DNA from 3 places in the Janthinobacterium sp. 64 genome. Region 1 is predicted to be linked to each of the others. Evidence: predicted binding sites of a transcription regulator. Region 1 holds the regulator's gene; each other region holds the start of a gene.

The links. Region 1 encodes FNR, which switches genes on or off when oxygen is low (the NO sensors DNR and NnrR bind a similar motif). Its sites were predicted from a motif close to TTGATNNNNATCAA; they were not measured.
Region 2: CLU91_RS24830 (universal stress protein) is a predicted target of FNR. The motif match lies at 2,426-2,439, and genes of this name have one in related genera.
Region 3: paaA (1,2-phenylacetyl-CoA epoxidase subunit PaaA) is a predicted target of FNR. The motif match lies at 2,420-2,433, and genes of this name have one in related genera.

The regions. Positions count from the first base shown of each region.
Region 1 covers NZ_PHUG01000001.1:3,733,394-3,739,075, reverse strand. The annotation lists gene CLU91_RS16415 (hybrid sensor histidine kinase/response regulator) at 1-1,300, opposite strand, end outside; gene fnr (fumarate/nitrate reduction transcriptional regulator Fnr) at 1,540-2,298, shown strand; gene CLU91_RS16405 (FixH family protein) at 2,302-2,826, opposite strand; gene ccoG (cytochrome c oxidase accessory protein CcoG) at 2,973-4,355, opposite strand; gene ccoP (cytochrome-c oxidase, cbb3-type subunit III) at 4,360-5,280, opposite strand; gene CLU91_RS16390 (cbb3-type cytochrome oxidase subunit 3) at 5,273-5,473, opposite strand; gene ccoO (cytochrome-c oxidase, cbb3-type subunit II) at 5,475-5,682, opposite strand, start outside.
Region 2 covers NZ_PHUG01000001.1:5,622,510-5,628,191, reverse strand. The annotation lists gene CLU91_RS24850 (hypothetical protein) at 1-442, shown strand, start outside; gene CLU91_RS24845 (VOC family protein) at 523-942, shown strand; gene CLU91_RS24840 (TraR/DksA family transcriptional regulator) at 1,053-1,433, shown strand; gene phbB (acetoacetyl-CoA reductase) at 1,608-2,354, opposite strand; gene CLU91_RS24830 (universal stress protein) at 2,523-3,389, shown strand; gene CLU91_RS24825 (hypothetical protein) at 3,410-3,763, opposite strand; gene CLU91_RS24820 (glycine zipper domain-containing protein) at 3,938-4,504, opposite strand; gene CLU91_RS24815 (amino acid ABC transporter ATP-binding protein) at 4,611-5,354, opposite strand; gene CLU91_RS24810 (amino acid ABC transporter permease) at 5,351-5,682, opposite strand, start outside.
Region 3 covers NZ_PHUG01000001.1:2,997,170-3,002,851, reverse strand. The annotation lists gene CLU91_RS13210 (M14 family metallopeptidase) at 1-827, opposite strand, end outside; gene CLU91_RS13205 (hypothetical protein) at 969-1,223, shown strand; gene paaX (phenylacetic acid degradation operon negative regulatory protein PaaX) at 1,321-2,250, opposite strand; gene paaA (1,2-phenylacetyl-CoA epoxidase subunit PaaA) at 2,518-3,507, shown strand; gene paaB (1,2-phenylacetyl-CoA epoxidase subunit PaaB) at 3,535-3,819, shown strand; gene paaC (1,2-phenylacetyl-CoA epoxidase subunit PaaC) at 3,834-4,601, shown strand; gene paaD (1,2-phenylacetyl-CoA epoxidase subunit PaaD) at 4,601-5,146, shown strand; gene paaE (1,2-phenylacetyl-CoA epoxidase subunit PaaE) at 5,187-5,682, shown strand, end outside.

The DNA of each region.
Region 1 (5,682 bases):
TGCCCAGCAGCGACTGGCCCGCCACGCGCACCATGGTCAGATACTTGCGCTGTTCCGTATCGAGCCTGGTATTGCCCAATAAGTACACCATGCCCAGCACGGCATTGAGGGGCGTGCGGATTTCATGGCTCATGTTGGCCACGAAATCGCTCTTTGCCCGGTTGGCCGCCTCGGCCCGGTCGCGCTCCTGTTCCAGTTCCGCCGCGCGCGCTTCGAGTTCCTGCTGCAGGCGGTCGCGTTCGCTCATCAGGCCGTTGAACGCTTCCGTCAGTTCGCCGATTTCGTCGCGCTGCTGCACCGGCACGGGGGTGAAGCGGCTGCCGCTGGTACGCAGGGCCAGCAAGGTGTCGCGCAGGCGCACCAGCGGCGACAGCAGGCGCACGGTGACCCAGCCCAGAACAAACGCGGCCAGCAGCGAGGCGAGGGTGCTCCACAGCACCAGCCGGTAGAGCACGCCATCGAACGGTTCGAAGGCATCGTCGAGGGGCAGCGAGGCGGCCAGCAGCCAGTTCACCGATTTCAGGCGCTTGAAGCTGTTGACGGCCGTGATGCCGCGGCTGTTGGTGCTGACCATGCTGCCTTCGCCATCTTGCTTCAGCAACTCGGTGGTTGTCCGGTTGGCGTTCGGCAGGCGCGGCTGCAGCAAGCGGCTGGTATCGGGGTGCAGCACGTAACGCGGCACGGCGCCGCGCGTGAGGATGAAGTAATAGCCGCTCTTGCCGATCTTTTCCGTGCGCAAACGGCCCAGCAAGTTGTCTTTGTACAGGCGCAGCACGCCGATCACCACGCCGGCCACCTGGCCATCGGCCGTGAGCACGGGCGCCACCATCTGCACGATGGGCATGCCGCTCGATTTGCCCAGCATCGGCTCGGTGATCATGGGCTGGCGCGTGCGCAAGACGGTCTGGAAATATTCGCGCTCGGCCACGTTGATGCCGGCGCGGCCCGTGACTAGCGGCATGTCAGCGACGACGGCGCCTTGCGCATCGAGCACCAGCACGTCGTCGAACAGTACCAGCATCGAGCGGCGCGAATAGTATTCGCGCAATTGGGCGGGCTGGGCGATCAATGCCGGCGGCTGCTGCCTGGCCGTCAGCGTGACGATCTGCAGCAGCATGCCCAGCTTGTCGTCGAGTTCGGCAGCGGTGCGGGTGATCAGGGCAGACTGCTGGCTCACCAGTACTCGCGTGAAGTCGGCGCGCATGCGCTGTACCTGTAGCATGGTGACCAGCGCGATCATGGCGATCGAGGTCAGGCTGGTGGCCAGCGCGACTTTTGCTTTGATGCCGAGAGGCTTCATGATTTCCTTTTCAGTACCGGGCGCTACAGGCGGCAGATAATGCTGTCAGGAATTTTCCTATCAATGCCCCAGCTTGGCAAGCGGCACCACGCAAATTGCCCGCCCCGCATGGGCTTTTGACGATGTTGCCATATAATCAAAGTCAGAACGTCGTTTATTGAGCGGAAATGCAGTGAAATTGGCACACGGCAACCCTGTATGCAGTAAACTTGTTATTGCATTTTCTAAAAGGTACCGACATGACTGAAGCGCTACTCACTCCCACCATGCCCACCGTGACCGTGGAAGCGTTGCGTGCGCGATGCTCGACCTGCAGCATGCATCAATTGTGCCTGCCAATGGGCCTCGATGTGGGCGACATGGACAGGCTGGACCAGATTATCGGCCGCCGCCGCAAGATCGTGCGCGGTGCCTCGCTGTTCCGCATCGGCGACTCGTTCCAGAACCTGTATGCGATCCGCCTGGGGCACTTCAAGACCTACCAGATCAATCCGGGCGGCGAAGAGCAGGTGACGGGTTTCCAGATGGCGGGTGAACTGCTGGGCATGGACGCCATCAGCGCCGACCGCCACCACTGTAATGCGGTGGCGCTGGAAGACAGCGAAGTGTGTGAAATTCCGTTTTCCAGCCTGGAACAATTGCTGGGCAATATGCCGACCCTGTTGCGCCATTTCCATCGCATGATGAGCCAGGAAATCACGCGCGAGCAAAGCGTCATGCTGTTGCTGGGCAATATGCAGGCGACCCAGCGTTTTGCCGCCTTTATCGTCAACCTGGCCTCGCGCTATGAAGCGCGCGGTTATTCGCCCAGCAAATTCCAGCTGCGCATGTCGCGCGAGGAAATCGGCAATTACCTGGGGCTGACCATCGAGAGCGTCAGCCGTTTATTGTCGAAATTCAAGAAGGAAGGCTGGCTGCGCGTCTCCAATCGCGAGATCGAGATCTTGCAGCCCGCCAAATTAAAAGCTATTACCGCCGGCACGGACGTCTGTAAATAAGGCTTACAGCTCTTCATCGGCGTGCAGCGCGATGCTGCGCTGCAGCGGCCAGGTCCAGATGCCGGACAGGCGCCACTCGCGTTTGTCGTTTTCTACCAGTACCTGCCAGCGGCTGCGCTCGAGCATCGGCAGCGCTACGGAAAAATTGCCGGCCGCATCGGGCTGCACCAGCAGCTTGATATCCTTTTCCGGCAGGGTCGCATGCGCCAGGTGCAGCTGCAGCGGACCCTGGTAAGCCTTGCCGAAGCTGTGCACGGAACCACTCAGGCGCGCTGACGCCACATCATAGGACAGGCTGGTATCCATCGCCAGGTCGCTGGCGATCGTGTCGCGCTTCAAATCCTGGTTGATTGCCTTGCCCTGCTTGTAATAGTCGCCCACCACCAGCGCATCGGGCTGCGTAAACGCGATATAGCCCATGAAACTGCCGACGACCACGGACAGGCCGGGACCGATCATCAGCAGCCAAGGCCAGCGATGCTTGTACCACGGGGCAGCGGGGGCTTGCAGTTTCAGACTGTCGGACATTTTGTTCTCCTTGGGGTCAGACCCTTTGGGTCTGACCCCAGCTTTTGCTTCTGGGTTGAAAATACAGTAAAGCTAACGCATGTTTGATGCTACCCCTACGGCGACATACCGGGGTCGGACCCAGAGGGTCCGACCCCGAATCAACATCACCGCGGCACGATGAATACCGCGCTTTCACGCACATGCAGCGATGGGTCGTCCAGCGATTGCAGTTCGATCGCAATCTTGTTCGAACCCTTCTCGCCCACGCCGTGCGGTACGCGCAGGCGGATCGGCCAACCCAGCGTTTCCGTCGGCTGCAAGGTCACTTCTTCGCGCGTCAGCAAGGTCAGGCCCGGCAAACCGGAAGCGCTGATCTTGAAATGCTGGCTTTGCTCGGAGGTGTTCATGATCTGCAAGCGGTAGACGTTTTCGATCATGCCGTCTTCCACTTCGCGTCCCATCGAACCGCGGTCGCGGATCACGTCCATTTTCAGGGGCGTGCGCAGCGCCAGCGAGGTACACACGGCGATGATGATCAGGGCCAGGATGGAAGTGTAGATCAAGACGCGCGGGCGCATGGCGCGCTGGCGTATCTGCTTCGAACTGAAGTTGTTTTCCATCGCATGGTCGGTACTGTAGCGTACCAGTCCCCGCGGCCGGTCGACCTTGTCCATCACGCTGTTGCAGGCATCGACGCAGGCGGCGCAGCCGATGCATTCATACTGCAGGCCGTTGCGGATATCGATGCCGGTCGGACACACCTGCACGCACAGGGTGCAGTCGATGCAGTCGCCCAGCTTGTCGTTGTTGCCAGCCTTCTTGCTGATGGCGCCACGCGGTTCGCCGCGCTTGGCATCGTAGGTGATGATCAGGGTGTCCTGGTCGAACATGGCGCTCTGGAAGCGCGCGTAGGGGCACATGTATTTGCACACCTGCTCGCGCAGCCAGCCCGCGTTGCCGTAGGTTGCCAGGCTGTAGAACAAGACCCAGAACCATTCCCAGGGACCGAAATTGAGGGTGGTCACCTCGCGCGCCAGTTCCTTGATCGGCGTGAAGTAGCCGACAAAGGTAAAGCCCGTCCACAGGGCGATGGCGCCCCATGCCAGGTGCTTGGCCGTCTTCTTGAAGGCCTTGCGCACGGAGGGTCCCTGCTTGTCGAGGGCCATGCGCGCGCTGCGCGTGCCCTCGATACGGCGTTCGACCCACAGGAAGATTTCCGTGTATACCGTTTGCGGGCAAGAGAACCCGCACCACACCCGCCCGGCAATGGCCGTGACGAGGAACAACAAATACGCACAGATGATCAGCAGGGCCGCCAGATAGATGAAATCCTGGGGCCACAGCACGACGCCGAAAATGTAGAACTTGCGCGTGGTCAAATCGAACAGCAGGGCTTGCCTGCCATTCCAGGTCAACCACGGCAAGCCGTAGAACGCCAGCTGGGTAAGCCATACGCATACCCATCGCCAGGTAGCGTAGCGTCCTTTGGCCTCGCGAGGGTAGATCTGCTCGCGGGCCGCATACATCTTGATGACTTGAGGTTCCATTACATCATTTCACGGGCGTCTGGGGATTCGACAGGCTCCAGACATAGGCTGACAGCACGTGGACCTTGGACTCGCCGAGGAAATCGCTGAAGGCCGGCATGGTGTTGCTGCGTCCCTTGCGTACGGTTTCCATGATGGTATCAGCACTGCCGCCGTACAGCCAGATCTTGTCCGTCAGGTTAGGCGAACCGAGCATCTGATTGCCCTTCGCATCGGCGCCATGACAGGCCATGCAGGCGCCGAACTTGGCCTTGCCCAGCACGGATTTGACGGGGTCCGAGGTGGAACCGGACAGGCTCAGCACGTAATGGGCCACGTTCTCGACATCCTTTTCGGAGCCCAGGGCGGCGCCCATCGGTGGCATCTGCCCATTGCGGCCATGCAGGATGGTGGTCTTGATGATGTCGGGTTCACCGCCATACAGCCAGTCCTTGTCGGTCAGGTTGGGGAAGCCCTTGTTGCCGCGCGCATCCGAACCGTGGCATTGCGCGCAGTAGGTCAGGAACAAGCGCTGGCCGATGGCCAGTGCCTGCGGATCGGCCGCCACCGTCTTGATGTCCTGGCTCAGGTACTTGTTGAACAGGGGACCGTAGTCGGCTTCCGCCTTCTTCAGCTCTTCCTCGTACTGGCCCGTCGATTTCCAGCCCAGGCTGCCGGCATAGTTGCCCAGGCCCGGATACAGGAACAGATACGCCAGGGCGAAGACGATGGTGATGTAGAACAACCACATCCACCAGCGCGGCATCGGCGTGTTGAGTTCCTTCAAGTCCTCGTCCCAGACGTGGCCCGTGGTGCCGTCGGCAGGCGCGCCTTCGACCACTTTGATTTTCGACTGCGAGTACAGCAGCACGCCGCAGCCGATGATGCCCAGCAAGGACAACACGACGATGTAGATATTCCAGAAGCCATTGGTAAAGTCAGCCATGGTTGCGCTCCCCTTGTGCCGGTGCGGCATCGGCCGCGTAGTCGAGCGCTTCGTCGTCGAACGGCAGGCGCGCCGCCGCGTCGAAGTCGCTGTTGCTGCGGCTGAACGTCCACCACAGGATGCCTACGAACGTCGTAAAGGAAACCACCGTCATGACGCTGCTGGCGCTGTCAAACAGGTTTTCGATTGCCATGCTAATTCCTTGTTTTGATTAATGTACCGAGGCCTTGCAGATAGGCGACCAGGGCGTCTTCTTCCGTCTTGTCCTGCAGCTGCGCCGGGCCGGCGGTGATTTCCGCATCGCTGTACGGCTGGCCCAGGCGTTGCAGGGCGCGCATCTTCGGCATGATGTCGTCAGGCACCAGCTTGGTCTTCGCCAGCCATGGGTAGGCCGGCATGTTC
Region 2 (5,682 bases), 1.9 Mb from region 1:
CGAACGCCGCGAAGCGGCCCTGAGCAGCGCCATGCGCGTCGAGCAACTGGCCGACAGCCTGTCGCAGGCGGCCGTCACCCTGCATGGCGCCGTCATGCGCGCCATCCGCAAGCGCGCCAGCCAGGGAGAAAACGGCATCAGCCACAGTCAGGCGCAAGCCGTCTTCGCCCTGGAAGTGGCCTTGCGCCAGCAAGCCAACCAGCTGTATGCCGATGCCGCCGGGCATACGGTGGCCGGCCTGGAAACGGCGCAGCGCCAGCTCAGCGGCCTGCTCGACACGGTGCGCCTGCGCATCGCCCGCAACGACGACGTGCGGCACTGGATCAGCCTGGCGACGAGCTTGTTGCACCTGGGCAGCGCCGTGCTTGCCCGCAATCCCGAGCGCATCCTCGGCACCCTGGGCAAGGTGCGTGAGCGGCTGCAAGAGATGGCGCCGGACTGATTGAATTTGGCCGGCGAGCGCCTATACTGGGACGTCCCCGCCTGGCAATCGTGCCCGCGGGGCCACCAGAGGAGGCCAATATGCGTATCGAACCGTATTTGCAATTCAATGGAAATTGCGCACAAGCGCTGGAATACTACCGCCAGCACCTGCATGGCACAGACCTGTGCCTGATGCCGTTTCGCGGCTCGCCGGGCCAGGAGCAAGTCAAGGAAGACTGGTACGACAAGATCATGCACGGCTCCGTGCAGCTGGGCCCCACCATGCTGATGGGCTCGGACGGCGGCTGCACCGAAGATGGCGCCAAGGGCATGCACGGCAGCTCGATCTGCCTGACCCTCGACACGCCGGAAGAGGCGGAACGGGCCTTCGACGCGCTGGCGCGTGATGGCAACATCCAGATGCCGCTGGAGGAAACGTTCTGGGCCAAGCGCTTCGGCATGCTGAAAGACCAGTTCGGCGTCGCCTGGATGGTCAACTGCCTGAAGGAGCCAGCATAGAACGGCCCGTGCCTGCCTGCGCCGCGTCAAACGCGGCGCAGGCAGTAGCGCAAGCAAAGCTGCCGATCTTGGACTACCATGATGGGAGTAACCTCTACCGGGTGATAGCCATGAATGGATTGCCGCAAGACCAGCTGCAACGCCTGCGCGGCGTGCTGGAGCAACGCAAGCTGGCGTTGCTGGAACAGATCGAGAACGAGACGGCCGAAGCCGATGCGCGCGCCTCGCTGCTCAATGAAATCGAAGCTTCGCCGGCCGACAACGCCAGCGTGCGCACCTTGAACGCCCTCGTCAGCGAAGCGGCCGAGCACAACCTGGCGCAGCTGGCCATCATCCGGCATGCGCTGGCCAGGTTTGCCGATGGCAGTTATGGCCTGTGCGACAACTGCGGCGAAGCCATCGGCCTGTCGCGCCTGAATGCGCGCCCGGAAGCGCGCCTGTGCATCGATTGCCAGACACGGCTGGAAAAAGCCCGGCGCGGCGTAGCATGACGGCGGCGCAACGACAAAGGGCAAGGCATCGCTGCCCTGCCCCCTGTTTTCCAGCGTGACTACCATTGCCTTCCGTCCTGCGCCAGCATCGTGCGTGCCGGCTGGGTGGACGGGTCTCCTCTACTGCCATTGCCCTGATGCAAGCTGCAGTCTTGCTTGCTTGACTGAGCTTGCTTAACTCATGTGCTGTCCGCCATTGATGGCGATGTTCGCGCCCGTGACGAACGCCGCCTCGTCGGACGCCAGGTAAGCCACCAGGGCCGCCACCTCGTCCGGCTCGCCCAGGCGGCCCAGGGGAATCTGCGGCAGGATCTTCGTTTCCAAAATATCGGCCGGCACGGCCGTCACCATCTGCGTGCGCAGGTAGCCGGGCGAGACCGTGTTGACGGTGATGCCGTGGCGCGCCACTTCCAGCGCCAGCGCCTTGCTGAAGCCATGCACGCCCGCCTTGGCGGCCGCATAGTTGCACTGGCCAAACGCGCCCTTCTGGCCATTCACGGACGAGATATTGATGATGCGGCCCCATTTTTTTTCCAGCATGGGTTCGAGCACCTGCTTGCTCATGTTGAACAGGCTGTCGAGATTGGTGCGCATGACCTCGGCCCAGTGCGGCAATTCCATCTTGCGCATGCTCTGGTCGCGCGTGATGCCGGCGTTGTTGACCAGCACGTCGATGCGGCCGAACTGCGCCAGCACCTTGCCGACGGCCTCGCTGCAGGCAGCGAAATCCGTCACGTCGATGGCCAGCGGATGGAAATAATACTGCTGCGCCTGCTGCTCGTCGAGCCAGCTTGCCACGCGCGCATTGCCTGGCGTATGTGCCGCCACAACGGCAAAGCCCGCCGCATGCAGGCGGCGGCACAAGGCCGTGCCCAGGCCGCCCATGCCGCCCGTGACCAGTGCTACCTTTTGTTCCTTCATTGCTGTCTCTCCCCGCTTGTTATGGTTGTTCTGCGTGGGATCAAGTGTAGGGGCAGTTTTTATCGCCAGCGTTGCGCCAGATCAAGTGGTCAGCCTGATGCAGTCGTGCGCGGCCGGCACCCCGGACTGTGCCAGAATGGCCGCTACCGCACAGCGAGAGGACAGGCCATGACATATAAAACCGTATTGCTCCACATCGACGACAGCGCCGGGCGCGCCGCCCGCATCGACGCGGCCGCCAGCATCGCCCAGGCGTGCGGCGGCCACCTGACGGGCGTGGCGCTGACGGGCGTGTCGCGGCTGCTGTACCAGAACCAGCCCGACCTCGATGCCGACCCGAACCTGAGCTTGCATTTGAATTTCCTGCGCGAACGGGCGACGCGCGCCCTCGACGGTTTCGAGCAACAGGTGCGCGCGGCCGGCGTCGCCTCGTTCGAACAGCGCGTGCTCGACGACGAGGCGGCGGGCGGCATCAGCCTGCTGGCCCGCTATGCGGACCTGGTCGTCATCAGCCAATACAATGCCAAGGATAAATCGCCATCCGTGATGCGCGACTTCCCCGCCTATGTGCTGCTGCATTCGGGCCGTCCCGTGCTGATCGTGCCGTATGCGCCGCCGCTGCCCCTGCTGGCGCCGCCGGCAGCGGCGCGCAATGTGCTCATTTCCTGGAACGCCAGCAAGGAAGCGAGCCGCGCCGTGAGCGCCGCCCTGCCCCTGCTGCAGCGTGCCGGGCAAGTCCACGTGGCCATCTTCGACGCCCAGGTGCATGCGGCCGAACACGGCGAACAACCGGGCGCCGAACTGACGCACTACCTGGCGCGCCACGGCGTGGAAGCGCGGCTGCATCTGCTCGATGGCGGTGGCGTGCGGCGCGGCGACATCGGCGAAGCGCTGCTGTCGCAGGCCGCCGACCTGTCGGCCGACTTGCTGGTGATGGGAGCGTATGGCCATTCGCGCCTGCGCGAAACCATCCTCGGCGGCGTCACGCGCACGATTTTGCAGAGCATGACGATCCCCGTGCTGATGGCGCACTAGGGCCTGTTGAAAAAGGCGGACTAGCCGCCCTGCCAGGGCTGGCTGCGGATCTTCGCCACCTGGCGCTGCGCCAGCCACTGCCACAGCTGCAGCGCGTCGCCCTGCGGCAGAGCCGACATGTGGCGCGGACTGGCCAGGGCGATTTCGCAATCGCGGTCCGACCATTCCTCGAAAGTGACTTCGCCTCCGCTAGCGACCTCGACCTGATACATCAAGCCGTCGTCGTATCCAAAGCGCAACAAAACGGCGGCCGGGCTGCCGTCCGGCGTGGCGCCGCGGTAAACCTCGGCCAGCGCATCGGCCAGCTGTGCCGGCGAGGGCGCGCAGATGTCGCGCCCGTCTGCCCGTGTCAGAATGAACCATGCCTGTGTCATGACGCGACCTCCTATCCATACTCGTTAGCATGCGAGGCAAGTACTACAGGCAGTCACCTTGGTCCGGTGTCACTTTGGGCGCGCGGAAACTATCCCTGTCGGCATTGTTTACCAATAATTACTAATACTGACAAGTATCATACCTAAATTTCATGCAGCTCGGAATTTATGAATTCACGCCACCAGCACGGGAATGCTGAGCGGGTCGAAATCATGCCAGTCGCCATTGGCGATCGTGCCTTCCGCTTCCTCGATATGCTCGGCGCCCAGCCGGTGCAGCGCTTCGAGCGCCCGTTCGCGCTCGTCGAGGCCGCCCAGCGCCACGGCGATCAGCATGCCAGGATGGCGTGGCTGGCGGCGGTTTTCGCCATCCCGGTCCCCATTTGCTTCGGCCTCGCCCGCCTCCTTCATTTTATTGAAACTGTAGAGCGAGCCCACGTGTGCGCCCACCAGCGCGCCGACGACGGGACCGAGCGGCCCCGTCGCCAGGGTGGTGGCCGCGCCGATGCCCGCACCGACGGCGGCCCCGACGGCCACGCCCTCGACCACGCCTTCCGGCGTCTCTTTCGCGCCGGGCGACATGTCGCGGTCGCCGCCGAGCGCGTGCAAGTCGTGCTGCCCCGGCTGGTTGACAAAGAAGGCGCTGATGCGGCTATCGGCAAAACCCGCCTGGTTCAGGGCGGCGCGCGCTGCGTCTATCTGTTCCTGCAACTGAAAATGACCTGCGATGATGCGTGACATGATACGGCCCTCCTGGTCGGCTGCTGGCGCACCGTGCGCCGCTTGCCTGGCTAGCGTGCGCTTGCCGCCAGCGAAATACCGTTCGCTTGCGCACACACCAGGTCAATCATGCGGTCGCGCCGAACGGGCTGCGTATATCGGACAGGAATTGTTGTGCACGCGCATGTTGCGGCCGCGCAAAGAAATCCTCGGGCGTGGCCCGTTCCAGCACGTGCCCGTGGTCCATGAACCAGACGCGGTCCGCCACCTCGCGCGCGAAACCCATCTCATGCGTCACGCACACCATGGTCATGCCGCCCTGCGCCAGGTCGCGCATCACTTGCAGCACTTCGCCCACCATTTCCGGGTCCAGCGCGCTGGTCGGTTCATCGAACAGCATCAGCGGCGGCTGCATGGCCAGCGCGCGGGCAATCGCCACGCGCTGCTGCTGGCCGCCCGACAAAGCCGCCGGCATCGCGCGCGCCTTGTGCGCCAGGCCCACCCGTTCCAGCAGGGCCAGCGCCCGCTCTTCCGCCTCGCGCCGGGTCAGGCCGCGCAAGCGCTGCGGCGCCAGCGCGCAATTGTCCAGCACGGACAAGTGGGGAAACAGATTGAATTGCTGAAACACAAAACCGATGTGCGAGCGCAAGGCGTTCACGTCCAGCCCCGGCGCGTAAATGTCCTGGCCGGCCACCGTGATGCGGCCCGAAGCGATCGCCTCCAGGCGGTTGATGGTGCGGATCAGGGTCGACTTGCCGGAACCGGATGGCCCGCACACGACCAGCACCTCGCCCTTGGCCACGTGTTCATTGATATCGCTCAAGGCGTGATAGTCGCCATAGTATTTGTTGACGTTGTCAAAGGTAATCATGCTGCCGCTTTCAAAACACGCGCCTGGCGCCGCTCAAGCCAGAAGGCGGCGCGCGACAGGCTGAAACATAAAACAAAGTACGTCATGCCCAGCAAAAAATACACTTGCACAGGTTTCGTCAGCACCAGGCCATTGACTTGCGAGGCGATGAACGACACTTCGGCCAGGCCGATGATGGTGCCCAGCGAGGTTTCCTTGATGGTCGAGACGAACTGGTTCACCAGGGACGGCAGCATGTGGCGCAGCGCCTGCGGCAGCACCACCGTGCGCATGCTGTCCAGGTAATTCAAGCCCAGCGAACGGGCCGCCTCCACCTGGCCCGTGGGCA
Region 3 (5,682 bases), 740 kb from region 1:
AGCGCGTCGCTGCCAGCCACGAATACATATGGCAGACCTTCGTCGCCATGCACGTCGAGGAACAGGTCGCAGCCGATTTCATGCATCTTCTGTTTCACCAGGAACACTTCCGGGCTGCGCTCCATGGTCGGCGTCATCCATTCGCGGTTCAGGTTGGCGCCGGCCGCGTTGGTGCGCAGGTTGCCATGCACGGAACCGTCCGGGTTCATGTTCGGCACCACGTAGAAGACGGCGTCTTGCAGGCACTGGCGGGCAAATGGATTGGCCTGGTCCAGCAAGGCCTCGAGCATGCCTTCCACAAACCATTCGGCCATCGTTTCACCGGGATGCTGGCGCGCGATGACCCAGACTTTTTTCTCGGCATCGGCGTCGCCGACGACCAGCAGATTCATGTCGCGGCCTTCCACGGTGCTGCCCAGGTCGATCAGGCGCACCAGCGGCGACGCTTGCGCGCTGTCGATCAGGGCCAGGTGGCGGTCCCATGGATACGGTTCGAAGTAGGCGTAGTACACGCTTTCTTCTTCCGGCGTATGTTCGATGGTCATCACCGTGCCGTCAAAGCTGGTCGGCACGCGGAACCAGGTTTCGCGGTCATAGCTGGCCACGGCCTGGTAATCTTTCCAGCCGTCAGGATAGGCCGACTTGCCGGCATTCATGAAGCGGATCGTGCACGCCTCGCCTTGCGCGCCTTGCAGGCGGAAGTAAAACCACTGCGTGATGTCGGCGTGGGAATCCTTGCGGATGTTCAGCTCGATGGAGTGGGCATCGTCGGCGCGCAGCACCTCGATCGCGCCGGCGTCGAATTGCTGGCTGATTTTAATGGTCATGTGTGTTCCTGATAAAAACGTATGGGTTTTGCATCGTGTGCAATGGCGCGATGATACCCGTTTTAGCCGCGCCTTTGTGCTGGCGCAAACGATGGCGGACGTGCTTTGCTAACGTGATAGCTCCAACACGGGGAGGGCATCATGGACGACAATGGCAAGCACATACACGAACTGGAAAAGAAAGTCAGCGCCCTCAGCGACGCGCTGGCGCACCTGGGCAAGGGCACGACCTTGCAGGAATTGCTGCGCATCCTGCGTTTCCCCGGCTATACGACGCCGGCCGAATTTACCTTCAACGTCGCCATCCTCGACACCATGCTGGTGCAGGTCAATGCGCTGGAAAAGCTGGGGCAGGATTTGCTGGCAGGGGCCAAGCAAGTAGTGGTGAAGCAGTGAACGCCTGAGAAAATGCCCATGGCGGCGTTGCGTTGCCTTGGCGTACTAGTCGTACTGCCTGCGGCCACGCGCCTGGCCCTGAACATTTTTCAGACGTTCAAGTAGTCAGACCGCCAAAACGTTCAAAAAACCATGGCTCAACATTCGGCGCCTGCTCGTCCTCGCGCCGCAGGGTGGCCAGGATGTGTTCTTCGGCGGTCGCATAGGTGATGCGGTACAGGTCGCGCGCCAGCGCATACGCTTGCGTGCCGGGCCACGGTTCGGGCAGCAGCTCGACGGGCAGTTGCGGGTCGTGCAATTGCACGCGGCGGTAGGCGTGCGTCAGCAGCGAGCGGATGACGAACGCCTGCTCCGCATCGAACACGGGTTCTTCCTGCAGCAGGGTCAGCAGGGGCTGGAAGCTGGCGATGAATTTTGCGTAGCCGGCCATCACTTCCGACAAGTCCCAGCAGTCGCCCACCATGTCGCGCAGGGGACGCGTGCTCACGCCCGGCAATTCCGTGGTGTGGCAAACATAGAGCTTGCCCTGCACCTCATTGCGCACGAGGATATCTTCCAGCGCTTCCGCATTGCTGGCCGGGTGGCCAAAGATGCCGGGAGAAATCAAGCCATAGCCAGCCCATAACAATTCCTTGCGCAGCGCGCCCCGCTCGGCGGCGCCGATGCTGCCGGCCGGCCCGATCACCAGGGTCCAGCTGCCATCCCAGTGCACGACCAGCGGCGCATAGATGCGGCGGTAGGCGCGCTCGAAGCGGGCCAGCGCTTCCGGGCGTATCGTATAGGCACTGCGGCGGCCGTCGCGTTGCGAGCTGAGCCAGCCTTCCTGCGCCAGGCGGAACACGCTGGTGCGCAGCAAGCGGTCATTCACGCCAAACGGTGCCAGCAGTTCGATCAGGCTGCCCAGCCAGATGGCGCCGCCGCGCGGCACGATGGCGTCGCCGAAAATCGTCATCACCAGGGACTTTGAGCGCGGTGGGTCGCTTTCCAGGAAATCGGCTATCCATGCCGTGCAGCGGGTGTTCTTCATGTGGTTCCGGTCTGGCCGTGTTGCGGTCGAATCAATAAAAGCAGCAGTTTACTTGGCTGCGCGGGTAGCGCGGCAATAATTTGCCGGAAGCGCGGGTGGCACTTCGTGATGTTTTCTCATAAGCAATATCATACGCACAAAAAACCCGCACAAGATACGAATTTTTAAAATGATTCATATCAAGTGTATGCAAATCGTTTTTTGTATCGTATTATCTGTTCATCGCACCGCGTTGCTGCGCAAAATCAAAGACATGGGAGACACATCATGTACGCACAAATGGTTGAAACCGGCCTCAAGAACGTCCGTTCCCTCGACGACATGGGCCAGGAAGAGCGCGCTTTCCAGGCGCGCATCGACGAAGGCATCAAGATCGAGGCCAAGGACTGGATGCCGGACGCCTACCGCAAGACCCTGATCCGCCAGATTTCGCAGCACGCGCATTCGGAAATCGTCGGCCAACTGCCCGAAGGTAACTGGGTCACGCGCGCGCCGACGCTGAAACGCAAATCGATCCTGCTGGCCAAGATCCAGGACGAAGCCGGTCACGGCCTGTACCTGTACAGCGCCGCGGAAACGTTAGGCGTGTCGCGCGACGACTTGCTGGCAGCCTTGCACTCGGGCAAAGCCAAGTATTCCAGCATCTTCAATTATCCCACCCTGTCGTGGGCGGACATGGGCGCCATCGGCTGGCTCGTCGACGGCTCCGCCATCATCAACCAGATTCCCCTGTGCCGCTGCTCGTATGGCCCGTATGCGCGCGCCATGATCCGCGTCTGCAAGGAAGAATCGTTCCATGCGCGCCAGGGTTACGACATCATGATGTCGCTGTGCAAGGGCACGCCGGCACAGAAAGCCATGGCGCAGGATGCCTTGAACCGCTGGTGGTGGCCGTCCCTGATGATGTTCGGCCCGTCCGACGCCGCCTCCGTCAACAGTGCCCAGTCGGCGCAATGGCGCATCAAGCTGTTCTCGAACGACGAATTGCGCCAGCGCATGGTCGACCAGACCGTGCCGCAAATCGAATACCTGGGCTTGACCGTGCCCGATCCCGACCTGAAATTCAATGCGGAAACGGGCCACTATGCATTCGGCGAGATCGACTGGTCCGAGTTCAACAATGTATTGAAGGGCAATGGTCCGTGCAACCGCGAGCGCCTGCAAACGCGCGTGAAAGCGTATGAAGACGGCGAGTGGTTCCGCGATGCCTTGCTCGCCTACGCTGACAAGCAAGCCGCTAGCAAAGCGGCAGCCTGAAAAATATCGATAAAAGGGGATAGCAACATGAGCAAAGAATGGCCATTGTGGGAAATTTTCATCCGCAGCCAGCACGGCCTGGCGCACAAGCATGTGGGCAGCCTGCACGCTTCCGACGCCACCATGGCGGTCAACCATGCGCGCGACGTCTACACGCGCCGCAATGAAGGCGTGAGCATCTGGGTGGTGCGCGCGGCCGATATCGTCGCCAGCAGCCCCGGCGACAAGGGCGCCCTGTTCGAACCGTCGAACAGCAAGGTGTACCGTCATCCCACCTTCTTCCCGATGCCGGAAGAAGTCAAGAACCTGTGATGGGAGCGCCTGCAATGGATGACAAGCTCACTCAACAAAAATTCGATTACCTTTTGCGCTTGGGCGACAACGCCCTGATCCTCAGCCAGCAGCTGTCGCAGCTGTGTGGCAAGGGGCCGGCGCTGGAAGAAGACATGGCGCTGACCAACGTGGCGCTGGACTTGCTGGGCCAGACGCGTTTGTGGTTCAGCTATGCGGCCGAACTGGAAAACGCGGGCCGCGACGAGGACGACATCGCCTTTTTGCGCGATGCCCACGACTTCAAGAATTGCTTGCTGGTCGAGCAGCCGAACGGCAATTACGCCGACACCATGATGCGCCAGTTCTTCTTCGACAGCTGGCATTACTTCCAGCTGCTGGAACTGACGAAATGCAGCGATCCACGCATCGTCGAAGTGGCGCAAAAGTCGGTCAAGGAAGTGACCTATCACCTGCGCCGCAGCGGTGACCTGATCGTGCGCCTCGGCGACGGCACGGCCGACAGCCACGCGAAAACGCAGGCCGCCGCCGACAAGCTGTGGATGTACACGGGCGAGATGTTCACCTACGACGCCGTCGACCAGGCCATGCTTGCCGCCGGCATCGCGCCGCCATCGGACGTGTTGCGCCAGGCTTTCCTCGAACACGTGGCCGAGATCTTCGCCGAAGCCACTTTGACCATGCCGGCGCCCGACGCCTGGATGCAAAAGGGCGGAAAGCAGGGCACGCACACGGAGCACCTGGGATTCATTTTGGCCGAGATGCAGTTCCTGCAGCGCGCCTATCCCGGGGCGGAGTGGTAATGAACGCGGCCGCTGGCGCTGCGGCGCTGGACGCCGCCCAGGTATGGGCCTGGCTCGGCGACGTGCCGGACCCGGAAATCCCCGTCATTTCGGTGGTGGACCTGGGCATCGTGCGCGCCGTCGACGTGGTCAGCAGCGAAGAGTGCATCGTGACGATCACGCCCACGTATTCGGGCTGCCCGGCCATGCAGGTGATCGCCGACGCCGTTACGGATGCCTTGCGCAGCCACGGTGTGGCCAGGGTGACCCTGGTGAACCAGCTGGCGCCCGCCTGGACGACGGACTGGATGAGCGAAGCAGGCAAGGCCAAGCTGAAAGGCTATGGCATCGCCCCGCCGCAGCAGCAGGTGATCGACATCAGCGGCCTTGGTAGAGGAACAGCGGGTGGCGTCAAGCGCCAGCCCATGCCGAAGCTGGACGTGATCTGCCCGAACTGCGGCTCGACGCATACGCAGCTGACCAGCCAGTTCGGTTCCACGCCGTGCAAGGCCCTGTACAAATGCATGGCTTGCCGCGAACCGTTTGACTACTTCAAGTGCCACTAAAAAAATCAGGCACACGTTCCGAAGAAACTGGAGATGAAGCATGAGTAAATTTTATCCGCTGTGCGTGGCGAACGTGCGCAACGAAACGCGCGACACCATCGCCGTCACGTTCGACGTGCCATTTGAGTTGAAGCAGCAGTTCCGCTTCCAGCAGGGCCAGCACCTGACCCTGCGCGCCAATATCAACGCGGAAGACGTGCGCCGCTCGTATTCCATCTGTTCGGCGGTGCAGGACGGCACCCTGCGCGTGGCCATCAAGCGCACGCCGGGCGGCGCATTTTCGACTTGGGCGAACGACACCCTGAAGGCCGGCGCCACCATCGACGTGATGCCGCCCATGGGCCACTTCAACGTGCCGCTCGACTGCGTCAACCGCAAGCATTACCTGGCGTTCGCGGCCGGCAGCGGCATCACGCCCATCCTCTCCATCATCAAGACGACCCTGCTGACGGAACCACTGAGCCGCTTCACGCTGTTCTACGGTAACCGCGCCTCCTCGTCCGTCATCTTCAAGGAAGAATTGACGGACTTGAAGG